Regions from separate parts of the Trujillonella humicola genome, predicted to be linked through region 3. Evidence: predicted binding sites of a transcription regulator. Region 3 holds the regulator's gene; each other region holds the start of a gene.

Region 1 (7,422 bases), on a different contig from region 3:
GTGCTGGCGTTCTTCGCCTCCGCGCGGGCCCGGTGGACCGCCGTCCCGTTCCCGGAGCTCACCGACCGCGAGCGCGAGGTCCTCGACCTGGTCGCGCACGGGCTGCCCAACGCCGCGATCGCCGCGCGGCTGTTCCTGTCGGAGAAGACGGTCCGCAACCGGGTCTCCGACGTGCTGGCCAAGCTGCACGCCGCCAGCCGCGCCGAGGCCGTCGCGCTGGCGCGCGACGCCGGTCTGGGGCCCGCGCCCGCGGGCTGACCCGGCCGTCCGGGAGCCGGACGCCAGCCGATCACCAGTGCCGCGCAAGCGGTGCGGGAGACCGTGCCGTCGTGAGATCCCTGCCCGCCGCCACCCTGCTGCTGGCCGCCCTGCTGGGGCCGGTCGCCTGGACGTCCGCGCCCGACCGCCTGGAGCCGGCCGCGTCCACCGTCGTCACCCCCGCCGACCCGGCGGGCCGCACGAGCACCCCGCTCGCGGTCGCGCCCGCGGCCGACGGCGGCGCCGTGGTGTTCGCCCGCGGCGCCGAGCTCGCCGCGGTCACCACGGTGACCGGCGGGACGGTGACCGGGCAGACCGCCGGCGCCGTCCCCGGCTGGGCCGACAGCGGGTTCGTCAGCGGCGGCGAGGTGCTCGTCGGCCGGTGGTCGCAGGCCACCGGCGGCTACGCGCTGGCCGTGCTCGGCGCGGACGGCACGGTGGTCGCCGAGCGGCCGGTCACGCCGTGGCCGGCCGACGTCGGCTCGGTGGTCACCCCCGTGCCGACACCCGACGGCCGGCTGCTGCTGGCGGTGTCCCGGGCCGCCGGCGGCGCGCAGGTCCTGCTCGTGGACCCGGCGACCGGCGCCGTCACCGCCGCAGCCGTCCTGCCGGGCGACCCGGCGGTCGAGGGCGCCGACCGGGTGGAGGTCGACGCCGTCGCCGTCGCGCCCGAGGGCGGCACCGTCGTCGTCGCCGTCTCCACCACCGACCTCGACGCCCGGCGGCAGGCCACCGCGCTGGTGCGGCTGGACGCCGGGCTGCGGCCCGCCGGGGCGCCGGTGCCGGTGACGCCGGAGCAGGAGTGGACCCACGTCGAGCGGCTCGCCGTCGACGTCGACGCCACCGCCTGGGCCGTGTCGGTCGACGCCGGGGGCCCGGTGATCGTCTCGGCCGCCCCCGGGGCGGTCGAGGCCACCGCGCGGACGCGACCGGCCGACCACGTGGCGGCGCTGGCCGTGCGGGACGGCGTGGTGTGGCTGGTGCCGGTCGACCGCGGCCTGCGGCTGGACCGGATCGACCCCGTGACCGGGGAGACGGCCTCCTCGGCCGAGCTGTGCGAGGACGGTCCGGGATCCGGCGGGGCGCTGGCCGTCACCGCGACGACCGTCTACCTCGCCGGTGAGTGCGGGGCCGAGGAGCGGCTGTGGGAGTTCGCCGTGACCGCCGGGGGCGCGCGGTGAGCCGCCCCGCCGCGGCGCTGCCGGCCGCCCTCGCCCTGGCGCTCGCCGCCTGTTCCGCCGCGCCGGACCCCGGCAGCGCGCTGCCCGACCCCGGGCCGCCGGAGCCGGTCGCCACGGTGCCGTACGCGGGCGAGCCCGAGCTGCCCTCCGAGCTGACGGTCACCGCGGACGGCCGGGTCCTCCTCGCCTCCGGCAGCGTCTCGACGGACTGGGTCACCGTGGTCGAGGACGGCGTCGCTGGCACCCCGGTGCAGCTGCCCCGGGAGAGCGACGCGCCGCGCGTGCTGGTCGTCTCCGGCGACCAGGTGCTCGCCGGCACCGTCACCTACGACGACCGCAACACCGCCGAGGGCTACGCCTTCACCGTGATCGACGCCGCCACCGGGCGGGTCACCGGGAGCCGCCCGCTCACCGGCTGGCCGGCCGGGGACGACCCCACCCCGACCGGGGTCAGCGAGGCCGACGGTGCGGTCACCGCCGACGGCCGCGTGGTGCTGGTCGGCTCCAACCCGTCGAACACGCTGCGCACGCCACCGCGGGTGACCTGGGTCGACCCGGCGACCGGCGCCGTCCTGTCCTCGGTGCCCCTGGACGTCTCGGGCCTGGTCGGGGACGTCGAGCACGTCGACGTCGAGGACGTCGCGGTGAGCCCGGACGGCTCGCACGTCGCGCTGGTCGTGCGGCTGCTGGCCGACGACGGCCTCGAGGAGACCGTCGCGGTGGTCCTGCTGGACGCCGGCCTCGCCCCCGTCGGGCCCCCGTTCGTGCCGATCCCCGGCGCGGAGCTCGAGTCCACCTCGGACCTGGCGGTGGCGGTGGACGACGACGGCACCGCCTACACCGCCGTGCGCACCGGGGAGGACCGGACGACGGTCGTCGCCGTCCGCGCGGGTGAGGACGAGCCGCGCGAGCTGGTCGTCGTGCCCACCGAGGTCGACGACGTCGCGGTGGCGGGGGGCGCGGTCTGGCTGTCGGGTCACGGCGACCACGCCACGGTCACCCGGGTGCGCCTGGCCGACGGGGCGGTGCGCACCGGGGACCCGCTGTGCGGTGCCGCGGGCGGGCCGCTGGCCGTGGGCGGGGATCGCGTGGTCCTCGGCTCGCGCTGCGAGGGCGTCCTGCTGTGGGAGTTCGCGGCCGGCTGAGCCTCAGCGGGCGCGCGGTCCGGCGGGCGTGCGCGCCGCCGGGCGGCGCGGCCCGGGCGCGCGGCGGGCCGCCAGCTCCACCGCACCGACTCCGGCCGCGGCCACGACGAGGCCCAGCACGCCCCAGAGGACCAGCGAGACCCCCGCGGTCGTCGCCTTCTCGGTCTCGGCCCGGACGAGGCCGGTGGCGAGGACGAGCAGGGACACCGTGGCCACGATCGGCGCGATCCAGCGGCCCATCCGTCTCACCTTCCCGTCCGCTCGGCTGCCCGCCCACGGTCCCCCACGACCGCGCGCCCGTCCAACCCGGTCGGCGACGCACCCCGGCGCCCTCGCGCACGGTGAGCGGCCGCCGACCGAGCGCGCACGCACCGGGGGCGCGGCGCGCATCGGGCCGCCGGCCGCCGTGGCGAAGAGCGGCGGGGAGTTCTCTCGGGACGCGTGCTGTGTCAACGCGCTGCCGGGATCTGTGGACAGGTCGCTGACCTGGGGATATCTCCTGCCCGACCCGGTTCCGGGCGCTAGAATCGAACACACGTTCTAGCCGGTCGGGAGGGTGTCGTGGGCGAGCTGCAATCAGCACTGGACGCCCTGGCCGCCCTGGACCTGGACGGCCTGCCCGACGGTGTGCTGCTGGACCACCTGCGGGAGGCGGTCACCGCCGCCCACCGCATCAGCGCCCACGTCACCCGCATCGCCCGCCGGGTCGACGCCCGGAGTGCCAGCGAGCACGACGGCATCCCGACCGCACAGGCCTGGCTGCGCGGACACCTCGCCGTGTCCGGCGCCTTCGCCGCCCGGGTGGTCGGCCAGGGCCGCGCGCTGGAGCACCTGCCGCTCACCGAGGGCGCCTTCGCCGACGGCGACCTCGGCGCCGACCACGTCCAGGAGATCGCCCGGATCGCCGAACCGGCGAACCTGACCCGGGCCACCGCGCAGGGCATCGACCTGGCGCAGGTGGAGGCCGCGCTGGTCACCGTCGCCGTCCACGGCACCCACCGCGACCTGCGCCTGGCCGTCGCTGACTACCTGGCCAAACTCGACCCCGACGGCCCCGAACCCGACCCCACCGAACAGCGGGCCTTCACCATGGTCCAGCACCCCGACGGCAGCTGGACCGTGCGCGGCACCCTCGACGCCGTCGGCGGGCAGAAGGTCGCCACCGCCCTGGAAGCCGTCTCCGCCGCCTCCCGCACGGCCGGGGACCTGCGCAGCCGCGCCCAGCGCACCGGCGACGCGCTGGTCCAGCTGGCCGACAACGCCCTGGCCTCCGGGCAGCTGCCGGTGCTGCGCACCGTCAAGCCGCACGTGATCGCCACCCTGCCGCTGAGCGACCTGGTCGACCCGGCGACCACACCAGGCGCGGCACGCACCGGAACCGGCGCGACGATCTCCGCCGCGGCCGCCCGCTGGCTGGCCTGCGACGCCACGATCACCCGGATCGTGCTGGACCCCGACGGGCTACCCCTGGACGTCGGCCGCACCCAGCGCATCGTGCCGGCGCACATCCGCAAGGCCGTCGAGCTGCGCGACGAACGGTGCGTGTTCGCCGGCTGCGAAGCCCCGGCCTGGTTCTGCGACGTGCACCATCTCGTGGAGTGGTCCCTGGGCGGGGAGACCTCGCTGGAGAACTCGGCGCTGCTGTGCGAACGGCACCACGCCAAGGTCCACCACGGCTTCCGCGTCGAACGCGACGACACCGCACCACCGGGCCGGCGCTGGCGCACCTACCGCCCCGACGGCACCCAGATCCTCATCCACCCACCCCTGCGCGTCTGAGCACCGCACCGCAGGAGCCCCGACCACCCGAAGACCCGCCACCCCGCCACCGGACCCCGGTCGCGGGGCACCGGCGCGCGCCCGGTCCCCTCCCGGGCGCCTCGGCGAGGCGCGAGGCGAGCCGCACGGGAACGATCAGTGCCGGACAACGATGAGTCCCGAGGCCGGCGGCGGTCTCCACCGCGGCAGTCGACCGAGCAGACGGAGCGCAGCGATGGCACGGACCCGCATCCACAACCTCTCCCTCTCCCTGGACGGGTTCGCCACCGGGGAGGGCCAGTCGGCCGAGGCGCCCTTCGGGCACGCCGGCCACCGGTTGCACGAGTGGATGATCGCCACCCGCTTCGGCGCACCGATCCTGGGGCGCGAGGGCGGCAGCGCCGGCGCGGACGACGTGTTCGCCCAGCAGCACGAGCCGGGGATCGGCGCCGAGATCATGGGCGCGAACAAGTTCGGCCCCCCGGGCTGGCAGGACGACCCCGGCTGGACGGGGTGGTGGGGCGAGGACCCGCCGTTCCACACCCCGACCTTCGTGCTCACCCACCGGCCGCGGCCGCCGATCGAGAAGGCCGGCGGGACGACGTTCCACTTCCTCGACGCCGCACCGGCCGAGGCCCTGGAGGTCGCGCGGGAGGCGGCGGCGGGTCGGGACGTGCGCATCGGCGGCGGGCCGACCGTCGCCCGGGACTTCATCGCCGCGGGGCTGGTCGACCACATCCACCTGGTGCAGGTGCCGATCGTGCTCGGCCGGGGCGTGCGCCTGTGGGACGGCCTGGAGGCCCTCGAGGCCGGCTACGACGTCGAGGCGGTCTCCACGCCCAGCGGCGTCACCCACCTCACGTTCACGAGGTCGTGACCGCACCGACCCCCGGGCGGGTGCGGCTCACCGAGGACCCCGGCGTCCGGACGAGGTCTCCGACGTCTCCCGGGACCCGAGGACGCCGGTCCGGCTGAGCTCCTCGGCGACGTCGACGAGCTTGTGGTTGGTGTCCTGGCTGACGGTCGCCAGCAGGGCGAAGGCCTGCTCGGGGGTGATCTTGTACCGCTCCATGAGCACGCCCTTGGCCTGGCCGATGAGGTCCCGGCTGGCCATCCCCAGCTCCAGGTTGCCGATGCGCTCGACCTGGGCCAGCGCGACGGCCGCGTGGCTGGCGAACAGCAGCCCGACCCGCTCGGACTCGTCGTCGAAGGCCCCCGGGCGGCGGGCCAGGAGGTTCATCGCGCCCAGGTCGTTGCCGCGGACGAACAGCTGGACGCACAGGGCGCTGCGCAGTCCCTCCTCCGCGGCCCGCCGGCCGAGTTCCGGCCAGCGCTCGTCGGTACCCAGGTCGTCGACCCGGATGGTCTCGTGCTCGTACATGGCGTCCAGGCACGGGCCCTGCCGCGTCGCCTGCTGCAGGTCGTCGAAGTGCCGCGCCACCCTGCTGGTGGCCGCCGCCGACACCACGCGCCGGCGACCCCCCACGAGGCTGATCGTGGCCTCCTCGGCCCCGGCGACGGTCCCGGGCACGGACGCCACGAGCAGGTCGAGCACCGCCGGCGCGCCGGCCTCCTGCTGCAGCTCCCGGGCGAGGTCCGCCATCCGCTGTGACAGGTCGTCCCGCACCGCCCCGCCGCCGGCGTGGATCGACGGCCTCCCGCGGGACCCGGGAGGCGGAGGTGTCGCCTGGCCCATGCGGCCCAGGGTGGCACGACGGCCGCCCGCGTCACAGGGGTGTGCAGAGGTGTGCAGAGGCGACCCCACGCGCCGCCTTCCTGACCCGTGGGGCCTGACCCCGCGCCACGCCCGGGCACGGCTGGGGGCTGCACCCAGCCCACCACCCCGGCGCCCCCGGCACCAGGGGCGCCGCGCGACGACCTCGGCGGGGTCGTCGCGGTCGGTGCGCTCCCAGCCGAGCCTCTGCTCCGGCACCCGGTCGTCGCTCGGCCGGGTCGGCCCGTCGGGAGGCGGACCCTCGTCGGCGCCGTGCCCGAGCCGGCGCAGCAGCGCGGCCACCTCCTCGGCCCGACGTCCGCTCGCCGCCCTCCGGCAGCGCGTCCGCCACGACGCGGAGCGCCCGGCCGGCGCCCGCTCCTCCTCCTCGAGCAGACCGAGGTCGGAGGAGTCGAGCAGGAACGGCACGGCAGGTGCGCCTCGCGGCGCCGGCCACGCACCGCGACCGAGGGCGTGGCTCCCCCACCGAGCGGCCGGTCCGGCCGCCGTCAGTCGGCGCGCGGGATCCCGCAGCCGCCGCCGGAGCATTCGCACCCCGCGCACCCGGCCGGCTGCGGCGGGGCGGGGCGGGCCGCCGCGGCGCGCAGCCCGGCCGAGCCGGCGACCAGGACCAGGCCGAGCACGGCGACGCCCAGAGCGGCCACCAGCGTGGCGCCGCCGCGGGCTCGCGCCCAGTCGGTCGCCAGGCCGGCGCCCACGAGCAGACCGGTCACGAGCACCGACCACACCAGCGCGACCAGCCCGCCTCGGCGGGCGACGCCGCCCCGGGACAGCAGCAGCAGGGAGAGGGCCAGCAGGCCCAGCGGCGCGCCGACGAGCAGCACCCACCCGGCGAGGGACCCGGGGACGGCTGCGACGGCGAGCGCGGCGACGCCGGCGACGGCGGTGCCGGCTCCCAGCCCGCGCGCCCGCGGGTCGAGCCGGGCGCGCGCGGTTCCGGCGACGAGGGTGGCGCCGCGCACCGCGCCGAAGAACCCGAGCGCGGCCAGCAGCAGCCGGGCACCGCCCGCGGTCCAGACGGCGGCCACCACCGCCACGACCACGAGCGCCGCACCCGCCGCCAGCCACCGGGGCCAGGCCCGCCGTGCGACATCCGGGTCCGCCTGTGCCGCCGTCCTCACCGTCGTGCTCGCCACCGGGCCAGTGTCCCCCACCGGCGGCAGCTCGCCGGCGACCGGCAGCGGTGTCCGCCGCCACCCCACCGGTCGACCGGCCGGCGCTCGCCGGGCGAGGTGATCTCCGCTGTGCCAGATTCGATCCGCACGGGGGCCTCGAGACAGGGGAACGGGATGAGCGTCGGGTCACCGATGAGCGCGGCGGGCCGCGCCGGTTCCAGCGACGGGCT
Region 2 (7,422 bases), on a different contig from region 3:
ATGCGGGCCAGGCCGGCCAGCACGCAGCCGATCGCCAGCCAGGCCGAGACCGGCGGCATGGGGTGTGTCCAGCCGGTGCCCAGGACGACGAGGCTGGCGACGATGCAGGCCAGCGGCAGGGCCAGCAGCCGCCACCCGAGGCGGGAGCTGCGCGGCCCGGGCACCGGGACCGGCCGCTCCGTGGCGCCTGCGGCGGCCGCCGCGGCGAGGACCACGCAGACCAGCCAGCCGAGCTCGAGCGGGCCGCCGTCGACGTAGGCGTCGTGCATCTTCAGCGCGAAGAGGACGATGTCCGAGGCGCAGATGAAGAACAGCCCCACGGCGAGCAGGGCCAGGGTGCGGTCCAGGCGCACGCCGAGGATCGAGCCCACCGCGACGAGCACGCCGATGAGCAGCACCGTCGTCGCGGGCGGGAACAGGTCCGCCGCGGCGACCGTGGGCTCGCCCGGTGCGGGGTAGAGGTAGGGGCCGAGCACGAACGCGACCCCAGCCGCCAGGCTGCCGAGGCCGCCGATGAGCCCGTCGAGCCACATGCTCGGGTGGAACCGGTGCACCCGCGTGCGGATGAGCACGAAGATCGGCACGTACATGCTGATGTAGGCGGCGAAGGAGACGGCCACCGCCGGCGTCGACACCGGACCGTTGCCCTCGAGCCCGGACGACAGCACGCGCAGCGCGTTGCCGATGCCGCCCAGGGCCAGCGCGGTCGCCAGCCCCCACCACGCCCACCGCTCGGAGGGCACGCGGCGCGCGGCCGCGACGCAGGCCGCGGCCGCGGCGAGGTAGGGCAGGTTGTAGAGGACGACGTCGAAGGTGCGGTCCCACGCCGCGCCGGCGGGCCGCCACACGACCCCGACCGCGAAGAGCGCGGTCAGGCCGATGGTCAGGTACAGCAGGCGCACGGGTCGCCGCGGCGCGGGGACCCTCGGTCGCTGCCTCAACATGGAGAGGTCATCGGCGCCGGGGGGCCGGACCTGCAACGGAGCCGCTCCACCCTCACCCCGAGGGGTGAGCCGCGGCTCGCGATCGGCCACCCCTCTCCCATCGGCGCGAGGAACGGTGCGCTGGACCCCCCGTCACCCGATCGAGCGCGTGCCGGTCGGGGGCGGCGGTCGCCGTCCGGGCGGTGGCAGGGTCCCCGGGCTCTCGTGACGGACGTCGGAGGAGGCCAGCGGAGGTCCCCCAGGGAGCCCGGTGGACCGATGCCTCGGCGGGGGAATCAGCACCTGGACCCGGCTCCGATCGCCCTAGCCTCACCGCATGACCCGTTACAGGTTCCTCGACGCGATGGGTGAGGTCGTGGCCGAGCAGGAGTTCGCCGAGCACGCGCTCGCGCTGGCGTGGGCCGAGGACGAGGCGGACGAGGACGTCCAGCGTGTGGAGTACCTCGGGCCCGAGGGCGACTGGCGTTGGGCGGGGGCACTGGGAGGGTGATGCCGCGCCCGCGGTGACCGTGCCTCGGAGCCCGCTCGGAGTCGTCCGTCCTGGCGGATCGGGACGCGCGCCTCTGCCCCGCGGCCGGCTTGCCGCGGGGTGCAGGGGTGCAGTGGGTCAGACGCGCAGGGGTGGGTGGACGACGATCTGGGTGCCGTCGGGGCGGTAGGTGCGCCAGCGCCGGCCGGGTGGTGCGGTGTCGTCGCGTTCGACGCGGTAGCCGTGGTGGACCTTGGTGTGGTGGCGTTCGCACAGCAGCCCGGTGTTGTCCAGGGAGGTCTGGCCGCCGAGGGCCCAGTGGATGAGGTGGTGGACGTCGCAGAACCAGGCGGGGGCTTCGCAGCCGGCGAACACGCAGTGCCGGTCTCGGAGCTCGACGGCCTTGCGGATGTGCGCGGGCACGGTGCGCTGGGTGCGGCCGACGTCCAGGGGTAGCCCGTCGGGGTCCAGCACGATGCGGGTGACGGTGGCGTCGCAGGCGAGCCAGCGGGCGGCCGCGGCGGAGATCGTGGCGCCGGTTCCGGTGCGCGCCGCGCCAGGTGAGGGAGCCGGGTCGACCAGGTCGCTCAGCGGCAGGGTGGCGAGCAGGTGCGGCTTGACGGTGCGCAGCACCGGCAGCTCACCGGAGGCCAGGGCGTTGTCGGCCAGCTGGACCAGGGCGTCGGCGGTGCGCTGTGCGCGGTCGCGCAGGTCTCCGGCGCAGCGGGAGGCGGCCTGCACCGCTTCCAGGGCGGTGGCGAGTTTCTGCCCGCCGACGGGGTCCAGGGTGCCGCCGAGGGTCCAGTGCCCGTCGGGTTGCTGCACCAGGTGCGCCGACCGCTGTGGGGTGGGGTCGGGTTCGGGGCCGTCGGTGTCGAGCTTGGCCAGGTAGGTGCCGACCGCCGACTGCAGGTCGCGGTGGGTGCCACAGGTGGCCACCACGACCAGGGCGGTCTCGATCTCGGCCAGGTCGATGCCCTGGGCGTCGGCCAGGTCCCGGTTCACCGGGGTGGCGATCTCGGCGATCACCTCCACCTGGTCGGCGCCCAGCAGCCCGGCGGCGAAGGCTGCGGCGGTGGCGGGCAGGTGTTCCAGCGCCCGGCCGTGGCCGACCAGCTGCGACGCCCGGGATCCGGACAGCCGCACCACGCCGCGCAGCCAGGACTGCGCGGTCTTGGCGGCGTCGTGCTCGACCGCGCCGCGGACGTCGATCCGGCGCACCACCCGGGTCAGCTCGGCCTCCAGCCGGTTGGCCGCCGCGGACAGCTGGCGGGCGTGGTCCAGCAGCGCTCCGTCCGGGAGGCCGTCCAGGTCCAGGGCGGCCAGGGCGTCCAGTGCCGATTGCAGCTCGCCCACGACACCCTCCCGACCGGCTAGAACGTGTGTTCGATTCTAGCGCCCGGAACCGGGTCGACCAGGAGATTTCCCCAGGTCAGCGACCTGTCCACAGATGCTCGCCACCTCTTGACGCGGAGATCGGAGCAGGCCCGGAGACCAGCGCGCGAGGACGCCCGCCAGGTCCGGCGGCGGTTCCCCCGACCGCGGTCACGCGGGGGCGCGCTGGGGAGCGGCGGCGACCGGGACCGCGACGGGCTGCGAGGGATCCGCCCGCCGGGCGCGCGGCCGCAGCTGCACCAGTACGACCGAGGTCAGGACCAGCAGCCCACCGGCCAGCTGGACCGGGGTGAGGAACTCCCCGAGCGCGAGCGCGGCCAGCGCCGTGGTCACCACCGGCTCGGCCGTGGAGAGGGTCGCGGCGGTCGACGGCCCGGTGCGGCGCAGGCCGGCGAAGAACGCCAGCATGGCCACGACGGTCGACACCACGGCGATGCAGCCGATCCACAGCCACCCGGCCGCGGGGAGCGCCAGGTCGGCGCCGCCGGTGAGCGCGTTCCGCAGCGCGAGGGTGGCCGCCGCTCCGGTCATGACCAGGGCGGACAGGACCACGGGCGGCACCCGGTGCACCGTCGTGTCGGCGACCAGGATGTAGACGGTGTAGGTGGCCGCGGCGCCGAAGGCCATGGCGACGCCGGCGGCGTCGAAGCGCAGCCCGCCCGCTCCGGCGAGCACCAGCAGCGTCCCGGCCGATGCGACCAGCACCGCCGCCGCCCGGGCCCGGGTGAGCCGGTCCCGGCCGAGGAGGACGGCGACCACCGTGACCAGTGCCGGGTAGACGTAGAAGACGAGCGCGACCAGCGAGGCGTCCACCCGCTCGAGGGCGGCGAAGTACAGGCCGGCCTGGGTGACGTAACCGACGGCGCCCAGCCCCAGGCCGACGACGACCACGCGGCGGGGGAGCGACCCGGCGCGCGGTCGGCCGGGCTCCCGGGGTGCCCGCGTGCCGGGCAGCAGGAGCAGGACCAGGCCCAGCAGCAGTGCCGCGAGGGAGAAGCGCAGCAGCAGCAGCGTGCCGAGCGGCACCCCCGCCGCGAAGGCGAGCTTGCCGAAGACAGCCATGGCGCCGAAGCAGGCGGCCGACACGAGACAGAGCGCAGGACCCACGCCGAGGAGCATCGAGGCCGCGACGGTTCAGGTCCAGTGACCATTCCTGGATCGGATACGTCAGCATCACTGCATGGACGTCCTGGACCTGCGCCGGCTCCGCCTGCTGCTGGAGCTGCGCGAGCGCGGAACCCTCGCCGCGGTGGCCGCGGCGCTGGCCTACACGCCCTCGGCGGTGTCCCAGCAGCTCGCCGTGCTGGAGCGGGAGGCCGGGGTGCGCCTGCTCGAGCGGGCCGGCCGGGGCGTCCGGCTGACCGACGCCGGCCGGTTGCTCGCCCGGCACGCCGACGTCCTGCTCTCGGCGGCCGACGCGGCTCGGGCGGACCTCGCGTCGCTGACCGGTGGGGTGCGGGGCACGGTGCGGGCGGGCGGCCTGCAGTCGGCGACCCGGCGGGTGCTCATCCCGGTGGTCGCGCGGCTGCGGGCCGAGCACCCGGAGGTCCGGGTCGAGGTCTCCGAGCTGGAGCTCGAGCAGGCGCTGCCGGAGCTGCGGCTGGGGGCCCTCGACGTGGTCGTCAGCGACGAGTACGACGGGCACCCGCGCCCCCGCCCGGGAGGGCTGCGCTTCGACGTGCTGCTCGAGGAGCCGCTGCGGCTGGTCCTGCCGGCCGGTCACGCGGCCGCGGAGGGCGGGGGTCCCGTCGCGCTGGCGGACCTGCGCGACGAGGTCTGGGTGGCCTCGGCCGCCGGCACCGGCCACCACGCGCTCGTCGTGGGCGCCTGCCGGTCGCTGGGCTCCTTCGACCCCGACGTCCGTCACCGCAGCAACGACGCCGACGTGCAGCTGGAGCTGGTCCGCAGCACGGGCGCCGTCGGGCTGCTGCCGGCGCTCACCCTGCCCGGGGCGGACCGGTCGCTCGCGGTCCGGGACGTCGCCGAGGCCGCCGTCCGCCGCCGGTTGGTCCTCGTCACCCGCGACAGCCCACCGGCCCCGCCGCTGGACGCCGTCCTCGCTGCGGTCGGGGAGCAGGCGCGCCGGCTGGCGGGCACGTGACGCACCCGGCGCTCAGCCGGGCAGGCCGATCAGCAGCACCGCGTTCAGGGTCAGGATCAGCGCGGTGACCACGACGGCGACCACGGTGGTGACGCGCCGGTTGACCAGCTCGCCCATCACGTCGCGGCGCCGGGTGAGCAGCAGCAGCGGCACCAGGGCGAAGGGGATGCCGAACGACAGCACCACCTGCGACACCACCAGCGCCCGGGTGGGCTCGACGCCGAGCGCCAGGACGGCCAGCGCGGGGAACATCGTCAGCGCCCGGCGGAGGAACAGCGGGATCCGGCGGCGGAGGAAGCCCTCCATGATCACCTGCCCGGCGTAGGTGCCGACGCTCGAGGAGGCGAAGCCCGAGACCAGGAGGGCCATCCCGAAGAGCAGCGCCGCGGGGCCGACGACGCCGAAGCCTTCGTAGGCGCCCTCCAGGACGTCAGCCCCCAGCGACGAGCCGGCGAACAGGGACGCCGCCACCAGCAGCATCGCCGCGTTGACCAGCCCGGCCAGCCCCATGGCCACCGTGACCTCGGTCCGCTGTTCGCGCAGGGCCTCCCGCCGCTGCGGCACGGTACGGGCGCTGGTGGTCTCGGTGACCAGGGCGGAGTGCAGGTAGATGGCGTGCGGCATGACCGTGGCGCCGAGGATGCCCGCGGCGAGCACGAGGCTGCCCAGGCCGTCGATCCGGGGGACCAGCCCGCGCGCGGCCTCGCCCCCGTCGACGTCACTGCTCACCAGCAGCAGCAGGAAGGCGACGACGATCATGCAGAAGTAGGTGGTGACCGCGTGGATGTAGCGCCGGTCGCCCGGTGCCTGGAGCGCGAGCAGCATGAAGGCCCAGGCCCCGGTGAGGAGCCCCCCGGTGAACAGGTCCATGCCGACGAGCAGGTGCAGCGCCACGGCGCCGCCGACGATCTCGGCCAGGTCGGTCGCCATGGCGACCACCTCGGCCTGGGCCCAGAGCCCGAGCACCACCGGTCGCCGGTACTGCTGCCGGCAGTTCTCCGGCAGCGACATCCCGGTCGCCAGCCCCAGCTTGGCCGACAGGCCCTGGACGAACATCGCCATCAGGTTGGCGAGCACGATCACCCACAGGAGCAGGTAGCCGTACTCGGCGCCGGCGGAGAAGTTGGTGGCGAAGTTCCCCGGGTCGACGTAGGCGATGGCCGCCACGAAGGCCGGACCGACGAGGAGCAGCCGGCGACGGCGTGGCGCGGCGACCACGCGCTCCCGATGCAGCACGACCGACCTCCCAGCGCGACCCGGGCCGCCATGGTGCTCGTCCGTCCCGGTACCCACCAGACCCCGAATCGGGGCGGTGGCCGGGACCGGGTCCCGGCGGGCTCGGGTCCCTCCGGAGGATGAGTCCGGTGCCCCGCCGTCGGGTCGCGGGACGTCAGGCACTTGTGCCGACCGCCCCTCAGGTGGCACAACCGTCGGACCGGTCCGGAACTCGGGCGCCGAGCACGCGCACCGGCCGGACCGGCCTCACGGGGAGGGTGCGCGATGCGATCGGGCCCCGGGCCGAGGACGGCCCGACCGCGCGCGGACGACGGCGTGCCGCCCTCGATCAGCCTCGTCGAGGGGGCGGGGGCGGCCGCACGTCGCCGGGACGGGCTGCCGCCGGTCGGGCGGGTCGCCGGACGCTTCGTCATGGCGAACCTCGTCGTCGTGACGCTGCTGTTCGGCGGCAGCGTCTGGGCGACCCGGCAGGCGGCCACGGACGAGGCGATCGCCGACGCCCGGCGCACCACGGAGCTGCTCGCGACGCTCGTGGTGGAGCCCACCCTGCAGAGCGGCCTCGCCGAGGGCGGCGCCGAGGCCGGCGCCGAGGCGGTCGCGGCGATGGACGCGGCCCTGCGCGGCAGGCTCGACGCCGCCTCCGTGGACCGGCTGCTCATCTGGCGCGGGGACGGGACCGTCGTCTACTCCGACGACGCCGGCCTGATCGGCGAGCGGCTGCCGCCGGGGGAGGCGCCACCGGTCCCCCGGGAGGGGACGACGCGTGCCGAGGTCGGCGACGTGAGCCGCCCGGAGCACCGGCTGGACGGCACCTCGGAGCAGGTGCTGGAGGTGTACCGGCAGGTCCGCGACCCGGCAGGTCGCGCCCTCGTCCTGGAGACCCGCACGTCCTACGGTGCGGCGACGGCCCGGCAGGCCGACATCTGGTGGCACTTCGCGCCCATCTCGCTGACCGTGCTGCTGGCGCTCCTGGCCCTCCAGCTGCCGCTGGCCAGCCGGATGCTGGCGAAGGTGCGGGCCGAGCAGCGCGAGCGGGAGGCGCTGCAGGCGCGGGCGCTGGAGTCCTCCGACGAGGAGCGGCGGCGCATCGCCGGCAGCCTGCACGACGGGATCGTGCAGGACGTCTCCGCCGCTGCCCTGCTGGTGGCCGGTGCCGCCGACCAGCTGCGCGACACCTCGGGCCGGCACTCGGCGCAGGACGTGGCAGGCGTCCTCGGGGAGGCGGCGACCGCGCTGCGCGGGTCCGCGGGGTCGCTGCGGTCCCTGCTGGTGGAGAT
Region 3 (7,422 bases):
TGAGTCGCAGCGGCCCGTTCCCGCACGGCGCGGGAACCCGCCGGCCCGATCGCACCCGCCCGGCGCCGGTCGCCGCCGCCCACGGAACGGGCCGCGCGGCCGGCCGCACGGTGTCACGGCGCGGCGGCGGCGCGCCTCCCGGGCGGACGCGCGACCGGACCGCCGCGCGTTCGCTCCCCGGTCGCCCGGGCCCGGCGACCCCCGAACCGGGCCCACCCTGCCGGCCGGACGGGACTGCACCTCCGCCGTGCAACCGTCCGCAGACCCCTGCCTCGCGCACCGTGCCCACTCCCGCGCCTCCTCCACGACGGCCACCGCGCACCGGCGGCCCATCGAACAGCCGTTCGAATCGAACGTCTGTGCGATGTCTACCGCACCCCGCCGACAGGAGCGAGCCCGACACGGTCGACTTCGAACATGTGTTTGAGAAGCCGGCCCGAACGCGCTACCGTCCGGGCACGCCTCCGGAACGGCCGGGCGAGGACCGCGGCCGGGCGAGCGGGGCGGACGGACGAGCCGTCACCGGACGGCCGGCGAGGAGGAGACGTGGCGGGCAGCAGCGGGACGTCGGGGGGGCGCGGCGGGTCGCGCCGCGCGGGCGGCACGGCGACCGGCACGCCGTCGGCCCCCACCGCGGAGGTCCGGACCTTTCCGGACCGGGGCGAGGCCGGCGATGGTCTGACCCAGCGGCAGCGGCGCGTCCTGGAGGTCATCCGCGACTCGATCGACCGCCGCGGATACCCGCCGTCCGTACGCGAGATCGGCGAGGCGGTGGGCCTCTCCTCGGCCTCCTCGGTCGCCCACCAGCTGTCGGTGCTGCAGAAGAAGGGCTGGCTGCGGCGCGACCCCAACCGCCCCCGCGCCCTCGACGTCCGGCTCCCCGGCGAGATCGCCGCCGCCGGTGCGGCCGCGCCGCCTCCGCCGGTCGCCGAGGACGCCGCGAGCCCGGCGCCGACCTACGTGCCGCTCGTGGGCCGGATCGCCGCCGGCGGTCCCGTGCTCGCCGAGCAGGCGGTCGAGGACGTCTTCCCGCTGCCCCGCGAGCTGGTCGGCGAGGGCACGCTCTTCATGCTCAAGGTGAGCGGCGACTCGATGGTGGAGGCGGCCATCTGCGATGGCGACTGGGTCGTCGTCCGGCAGCAGCCGACCGCCGAGAACGGCGAGATCGTCGCCGCGATGATCGACGGCGAGGCCACGGTGAAGACCTACAAGCGCAAGGACGGCCACGTGTGGCTGCTGCCGCACAACCCGGCCTACGAGCCCATCCCCGGCGACGACGCGACGGTGCTCGGCCGTGTGGTGACGGTGCTGCGCCGCGTCTGACCTGGAGCCCGGCCGGGTGAGGTCCGGCGCTGGGGTCAGCTGCGGGTCGGCCCGGCCGGCGGCGTGCTCCGGCGGCGTCGCCGGCCCACGAGCCACATGATCGCGGTCGCCAGGGCGGCGGCGAGGAGACCGGCCGTGAGCGGGGAGACGCCGTCCTCGGTCTCGGTGAGGACGTCGGCCAGCGAGCCGTCCGGCGCTCCGGTGGCGCCGGCCGGCGCGGTCGTCGTCGGCACCGGGACGACGCTGACGACGCTCGGGAGCCCCTCGCTGGCCACGACGACCGCGGTCCCGTCGGCGGAGAAGCTGATCGCCTCGCCCTGCGGAGACTCGGGCAGAGCGACGCGGACCGGATCGCCCGCCAGCGCCCCGACGACGTCGGAGCCGGTCAGCGGCCACACGTAGGCGTCGGTGTACGTGCGCAGCGCCAGGGCGGAACCGTCCGCGGCAACCGCGCCGCCGGTGACCAGCAACTGACCGGCCCGGCCCACCGGCCCGCCCGGGGTGCCGGTCAGGGTGAGGTCCACCGAGGCGACCTCGACCAGCCCGACGGTGCCGTTGGGCTCCAGTGCAGCCACCGGCCGGAAGACGTCGCTGGAGCCGAGCACCTCCTTGGTCACGATGTAGGGAGTGCCGTCGGGGGCCAGCAGCAGCGCCTCGGCGTCGTGCGGGCCGTCGGGGTAGGTCAGCCGGTGGACGGCGGTGGAGCCGTCCGGGCGCAGGGCGATCAACGCGACCGTCTCGCGGGTGCCGGTGTTGTCCCCGGTGTCGGCCAGCCAGACCGTGCCGTCCGTCCCGACCGCGAGGTCCTCGGGGTCGAAGGGATCCACGTCCGCCTCGTGCACGCGGATCACCTGGCAGGCCGGGTCGAGGGCGAAGACCTGCACGAGGTCACCGCCGTCGTTGATCGCGAGCATGGTGCCGTCCGCCCCCACGACGAGGCCGGACAGCTCCGTCAGCCGGGGATCGGTGATCTCGCACTGCGTGGTCGCCGGCGCGGCCTCCTCGGCGAGCGCGGCCGGTGCGAGCGCGACCGAGGAGCACAGGACCAGCGCCGGCCCGCCGACGGTCAGGAGGGCGGCAGCGAGCCCCGCGCCGGCCGAGCCTCGGGACGCGCCGGAGCCGTCACGGCGACGCTGGACCCCCGTGGTCCGATCGGCGCGGTGCGGCACCTACCCAGCGTGACAGGACCAGCGCGTCCACCGCGTGAACCACGCCCAGCAGGACGACACCCACGGCGGCGCCGGCGACCGCGTCGCTGACCCAGTGGAAGTTCAGGACGATCATCGCCAGGCCGCACAGCACCGGGCCGACGACCGCGAAGAACCACAGGATGCGCTGGGCTCGCGCGGGCAGACCGAACTCGACCGCCTGCCAGCGCGCCACCCCCCACAGCAGCACCGCGTTGGCCACGTGCCCGGAGGGGAAGGACTCGCCGTCGGGATGGTGCAGGAACTGGCCGCCAGCGAAGGCAGGCGCGGTCCGGCCGATCCCCCACTTCAGCTGGTAGACGACCACGCTCAGCAGCACCAGCGCGAGCACCACGCGCAGCAGCGGCACGACGGTGCGGTACCGAACGAGGAGCCAGCCGACCAGGCAGGCGAGGACGAGCAGCATCGTGCCCCGGCCGCCGATCTGGGTGACCAGCCACAGCGGCTGGTAGGCCGCCGAGTCACGCAGCCCCCACTCCGCCACCTGGTCGGACACCCGGTGGTCCACCCGCTCGGTCAGCCCGTGCCCCAGGAGGTCGAGCGTGAGGAGGGCGGCCACGGCGACCGCGATGAGGACCGCCCACCACGTCGGCCGGCCGGCGGACACGACCGGAGGGTGCTCGGGCACCGGTCGCCGGAGCATGGCCGGGAGGGAGCGCCGCACCACGCCGCTGGTCACCGGGTCACGGTACCCGGCCGTGACCCGATCGTGACCTCGGCCGGGCCGGTGCGCCGCTGCACGGGGTGGCCGGGTCAGGCGACCGGGCCGGCGAACTCCCCGAGGGCCGCGGCGAGGGCACCGTCGACCCGCGCGGCCAGCCGGGTGCCGCCGGACTCGTGGCTCTCGCTGAGCACCTCGCCGTCCCGGTGCACGCGGGCCACCAGGTCGCCGCGGTCGTAGGGCACCAGCACGTCCACCTCGATCTCGGGGTGCGGCAGCCGCGCGGCCAGGATCTCCCGCAGCCGCTCGATGCCCTCCCCGGTGCGCGCCGAGACCCACACCGCGCCGGGCAGCGCCTGGCGGAGGGTGAGCACGTCCTCCTCGGTCATGGCGTCGACCTTGTTCACCACGATGAGCTCGGGGACCGACGAGGCGTCGATCTCCTGGAGGACGACGTGGACGGCGTCGATCTGGCCGACCGGGTCGGGATCGGACCCGTCGACGACGTGCAGCAGCAGGTCGGCGGCGGCCACCTCCTCCAGGGTCGACCGGAAGGCGTCGACCAGCTGGTGCGGCAGGTGGCGCACGAAGCCGACGGTGTCGGTGAGGGTGTACTCGCGGCCCTCCTCGGTCTGCGCGCGGCGGACCGTGGGATCGAGAGTGGCGAACAGCGCGTTCTCCACCAGCACGCCCGCGCCGGTGAGCCGGTTGAGCAGGCTGGACTTGCCGGCGTTGGTGTAGCCGGCGATCGCCACGCTCGGCACGGCGTTGCGGTCGCGGTTGGAGCGCTGGGTCTGCCGGGCGGTCGCCATGCCGGCGATCTCCCGGCGCAGCTTGCTCATCCGCGAGCGGATGCGCCGCCGGTCGGTCTCGATCTTGGTCTCGCCGGGACCGCGGGTGCCGATGCCGCCACCACCGGCGACGCGTCCACCGGCCTGCCGGGACATCGACTCACCCCAGCCGCGCAGCCGCGGGAGCATGTACTGCATCTGCGCCAGCTCGACCTGGGCCTTGCCCTCCCGGCTGCTCGCGTGCTGGGCGAAGATGTCGAGGATCAGCGCCGTCCGGTCGACGACCTTGACCTTGAGGATCTTCTCCAGGGCGTTCAGCTGGCCCGGGGTGAGCTCGCCGTCGCAGATCACGGTGTCGGCGCCGGTCGAGGCGACGATGTCGCGGATCTCGGCCGCCTTGCCGGAGCCGACGTAGGTGCCTGCGTCGGGGGTCGGGCGCCGCTGGCTGACGGCCTCGAGCACCTGGGATCCGGCCGTCTCGGCCAGCGCGGCGAGCTCGGCCAGGGACCGGTCGGCGTCGGCCTGCGTGCCCTCGGTCCACACCCCGACCAGCACCACGCGCTCGAGGCGCAGCCGGCGGTACTCGACCTCGGTGACGTCGGCGAGCTCGGTGGACAGGCCCGCGACGCGGCGCAGCGCGCCGCGCTGCTCGAGGTCGTAGCTCCCGGTGGTGTCGTCGGGCTCGTCCCAGCGGCCGGCCGGACGCACGGCCTCCTCGGCGGGCGGGGTGGCGCCGGCGGCACGCTCGGCGCGGTCCTGCGCGTCGGCGAGCACGGCGCGGTTCTGTGCGGTGGTCATCGGCTCCAGCGTGGCATGCCCGTTCCGCCCGGGCACCTGAGTTGTCTCTTCCGTGGAGATCACTGCTCGTGTCATCGGTGGGTACAACGCCGGCGGAGCCCGCATGCATCCCGCCCCCGTGCGGGTAGGGCCGTCCCGACAGGGAGAGGACACCGGACACGAGGAGGCACCCGTGAGCACCAGCAGCAGCGAGGGGCTGGACGACCCGGGCCGCGACCCGGCAGGGCTCGACCCGCCGCGCAACCCGTTCGGCGGCCCGGACCAGGACACCGGCCGCGGACGGCCCCGGGGCACCGGCAACGTGGGTCCGGCGGACAAGCCCGAGGCGCCGACCGACGAGCCGGAGACACGGGCGGACACCCCCGACCGGCCCTGATCGGGGGAGCGGGTCAGGGCCGGTCGGCCGGCCCCTCCAGCCACTCGGCGGTGAGCTCGCCGACGGCGACGACGGCCGCCGGGCCGCGCAGCACGGTGGTCTGCGGCGAGACGTCGACGGTCAGCCGGCCGCCGGGGACGTCGACCACGACGGTCCCGGCGGCCGCGCCACCGGCGACCAGTGCGGCGTAGGCCGCGGCGCACGCACCGGTTCCGCAGGAGCGGGTCTCCCCCACCCCGCGCTCGTGCACCCGGAGCCGGACGTGCGCGTCGGCGCCCTCGACGTCCCGGCCCTCGGCTGCCCCGCGCAGCACGGTCACGAGCTCGACGTTGACGCCGTCGGGGAACAGCGCCGGGTCGACCTCCGGCCGGCCGGAGAGGTCCAGCGCGTCGAGGTCGACGTCGGTCAGGCAGGCCAGGTGCGGGTTGCCCATCGACACCGCGAGCCCGTCGAAGCGGTGCCCGCCCACCTCGGTCGAGCCGCGGCCGAACTCCCGGGCCGGGCCCATGTCGACCCAGTAGGTCCCGTCGTCCCCCGCACCCACCCGGCGCGGTCCGCCCCGGGTGCCGATCCACACCCCGTCGGCGCACGCGGCCCGGTCGAGCAGACCCTCGGTGACCAGCACGTGCAGGAACAGCCGCACGCCGTTGCCGCACATCTCGGCCAGGGAACCGTCGGCGTTGCGGTGGTCCATGAACCACTCGCAGCGGTCGAGGTCCTCGCCGAGCACCGCCGCGGCGTCGGGGACGTGGATGCTGCGCACGACCCGCAGGACGCCGTCCCCACCGAGGCCGGCGCGGCGGTCGCAGAGCCGGCGGACCATCGCGGCGTCCAGCCGGTCCTGCGGCCAGCGGTTGCCGTCGGGGTCGGGCAGGACGACGAAGTCGTTCTCCGTGCCGTGCCCCACCAGGACGCGGTCGTGCGTGCTCACGGGTCCTCCTCGCCGGCGCCCGCCGGTCGCGTGCGCGGCGCTGCTGTGCTGCTGCACGGCTCACCGCCGCGCACCCGGTCCAGGGTACGGCCGGTGATCACCGCGGCGACGGCGTCGGCCAGGTCGGGCCGCCCCGCGTCGAACCAGCTGGTCGCGGGGTCGCGCCGGAACCAGGAGCGCTGACGGCGCACGAAGCGCCGGGTGGTGGTGACGGTGCGCTCCCGCGCCCCCGCGGCGGAGAGCTCGCCGTCCAGCTGGGCGAGCACCTGGGCGTAGCCCAGCGCCCGGGACGCGGTGGGGCCCTCCCGGAGCCCCTCGGCGGCCAGCGCCTCCACCTCGGCGACGAATCCGGCGGCCCACATGCGGTCGACCCGGCGGGCGATCCGCTCGTCCAGCTCGGCCGGCTCCCGGTCCAGCCCGACGACCACGGCCGGGTAGTGCGGGCGGGGCTCGGGCAGCGAGGCGCGGAAGGGCCGACCGGTCAGCTCCACCACCTCCAGGGCGCGGACGATCCGCCGGCCGTTGCCGGGCAGCACCGCCGCGGCCGCGGCCGGGTCGACCGCGGCCAGGCGGGCGTGCAGCGCGGCGGGCCCCACCTCGGCCAGCTCGGCCTCCAGCCGGGCGCGCACCTGCGGGTCGGTCCCGGGGAAGTCGAGCTCGTCGAGGACCGCGCGCACGTACAGGCCGGAACCGCCGACCAGCAGCGGGAGCACGCCGGCCGCCCGGAGGCGGTCGATCTCGGCGCGCGCGCGGTCCCGGTACTCGGCCACCGACGCCGGCTGCCGCACGTGCCACAGGTCGAGCAGGTGGTGCGGGACGCCGCCACGCTCGGCGAGGTCGGGCTTCGCGGTGCCGATGTCCATGCCGCGGTAGAGCTGCATGGAGTCGGCGTTGACGACCTCACCGCCCAGCCGCCGGCACAGCGTGACGGCCAGGGCGGTCTTGCCCGTCGCCGTCGGCCCCACCACGGCGACCACCGGCGGTAGCGCCGGACCGGTCACGGTGCCGTCGGCGACGCCGTCGGGGCCGCCGTCCAGGACGCCACGAGGTAGCCGACCCCCAGCGGTGCCGCGTCGTGGTGCAGCCGCGCGGTGACCGTGCGGCCCTCGACCACCTGGCCCACCGCGCGCCACACGGGCACCCCGGCGGCCAGCAGCCGCTCCCCCTCCTCGGCGTCCAGGGCGGCGAGCGCCGCGGCGTCGCCGGCGGCGAGCGCGGCGGCGACCGCGGCGTCGAACGGCGCCGCGGCCCCGTCCAGGTAGCCGGGGGCCTTGACGCTGCGCCGGGCGGAGCCGTCGCCCAGGGCGAGGACCCCGACGGTGCCGCCGTCGAGA

The links. The regulator LexA, encoded in region 3, represses DNA repair genes until DNA is damaged. The targets are predictions, from matches to a motif close to TCGAACANNTGTTCGA.
Region 1: the regulator LexA is predicted to act here: its motif matches at 3,112-3,127, upstream of ACK586_RS19690 (HNH endonuclease signature motif containing protein).
Region 2: the regulator LexA is predicted to act here: its motif matches at 2,788-2,803, upstream of ACK586_RS03680 (HNH endonuclease signature motif containing protein).

Annotation. Positions count from the first base shown of each region.
Region 1 covers NZ_JBJNRJ010000049.1:12,754-20,175, reverse strand. The annotation lists gene ACK586_RS19710 (response regulator) at 1-258, shown strand, start outside; gene ACK586_RS19705 (hypothetical protein) at 330-1,439, shown strand; gene ACK586_RS19700 (hypothetical protein) at 1,436-2,584, shown strand; gene ACK586_RS19695 (hypothetical protein) at 2,588-2,824, opposite strand; gene ACK586_RS19690 (HNH endonuclease signature motif containing protein) at 3,146-4,363, shown strand; gene ACK586_RS19685 (dihydrofolate reductase family protein) at 4,578-5,219, shown strand; gene ACK586_RS19680 (GAF and ANTAR domain-containing protein) at 5,247-6,038, opposite strand; gene ACK586_RS19675 (hypothetical protein) at 6,566-7,213, opposite strand; gene ACK586_RS19670 (DUF1206 domain-containing protein) at 7,367-7,422, shown strand, end outside.
Region 2 covers NZ_JBJNRJ010000004.1:78,358-85,779, forward strand. The annotation lists gene ACK586_RS03670 (putative bifunctional diguanylate cyclase/phosphodiesterase) at 1-902, opposite strand, end outside; gene ACK586_RS03675 (hypothetical protein) at 1,261-1,434, shown strand; gene ACK586_RS03680 (HNH endonuclease signature motif containing protein) at 1,552-2,769, opposite strand; gene ACK586_RS03685 (DMT family transporter) at 2,959-3,915, opposite strand; gene ACK586_RS03690 (LysR family transcriptional regulator) at 3,989-4,909, shown strand; gene ACK586_RS03695 (Nramp family divalent metal transporter) at 4,922-6,145, opposite strand; gene ACK586_RS03700 (sensor histidine kinase) at 6,461-7,422, shown strand, end outside.
Region 3 covers NZ_JBJNRJ010000032.1:478-7,899, forward strand. The annotation lists gene lexA (transcriptional repressor LexA) at 547-1,323, shown strand; gene ACK586_RS15765 (SMP-30/gluconolactonase/LRE family protein) at 1,359-2,492, opposite strand; gene ACK586_RS15770 (phosphatase PAP2 family protein) at 2,446-3,210, opposite strand; gene hflX (GTPase HflX) at 3,285-4,781, opposite strand; gene ACK586_RS15780 (hypothetical protein) at 4,954-5,157, shown strand; gene dapF (diaminopimelate epimerase) at 5,171-6,088, opposite strand; gene miaA (tRNA (adenosine(37)-N6)-dimethylallyltransferase MiaA) at 6,085-7,089, opposite strand; gene ACK586_RS15795 (class III extradiol ring-cleavage dioxygenase family protein) at 7,086-7,422, opposite strand, start outside.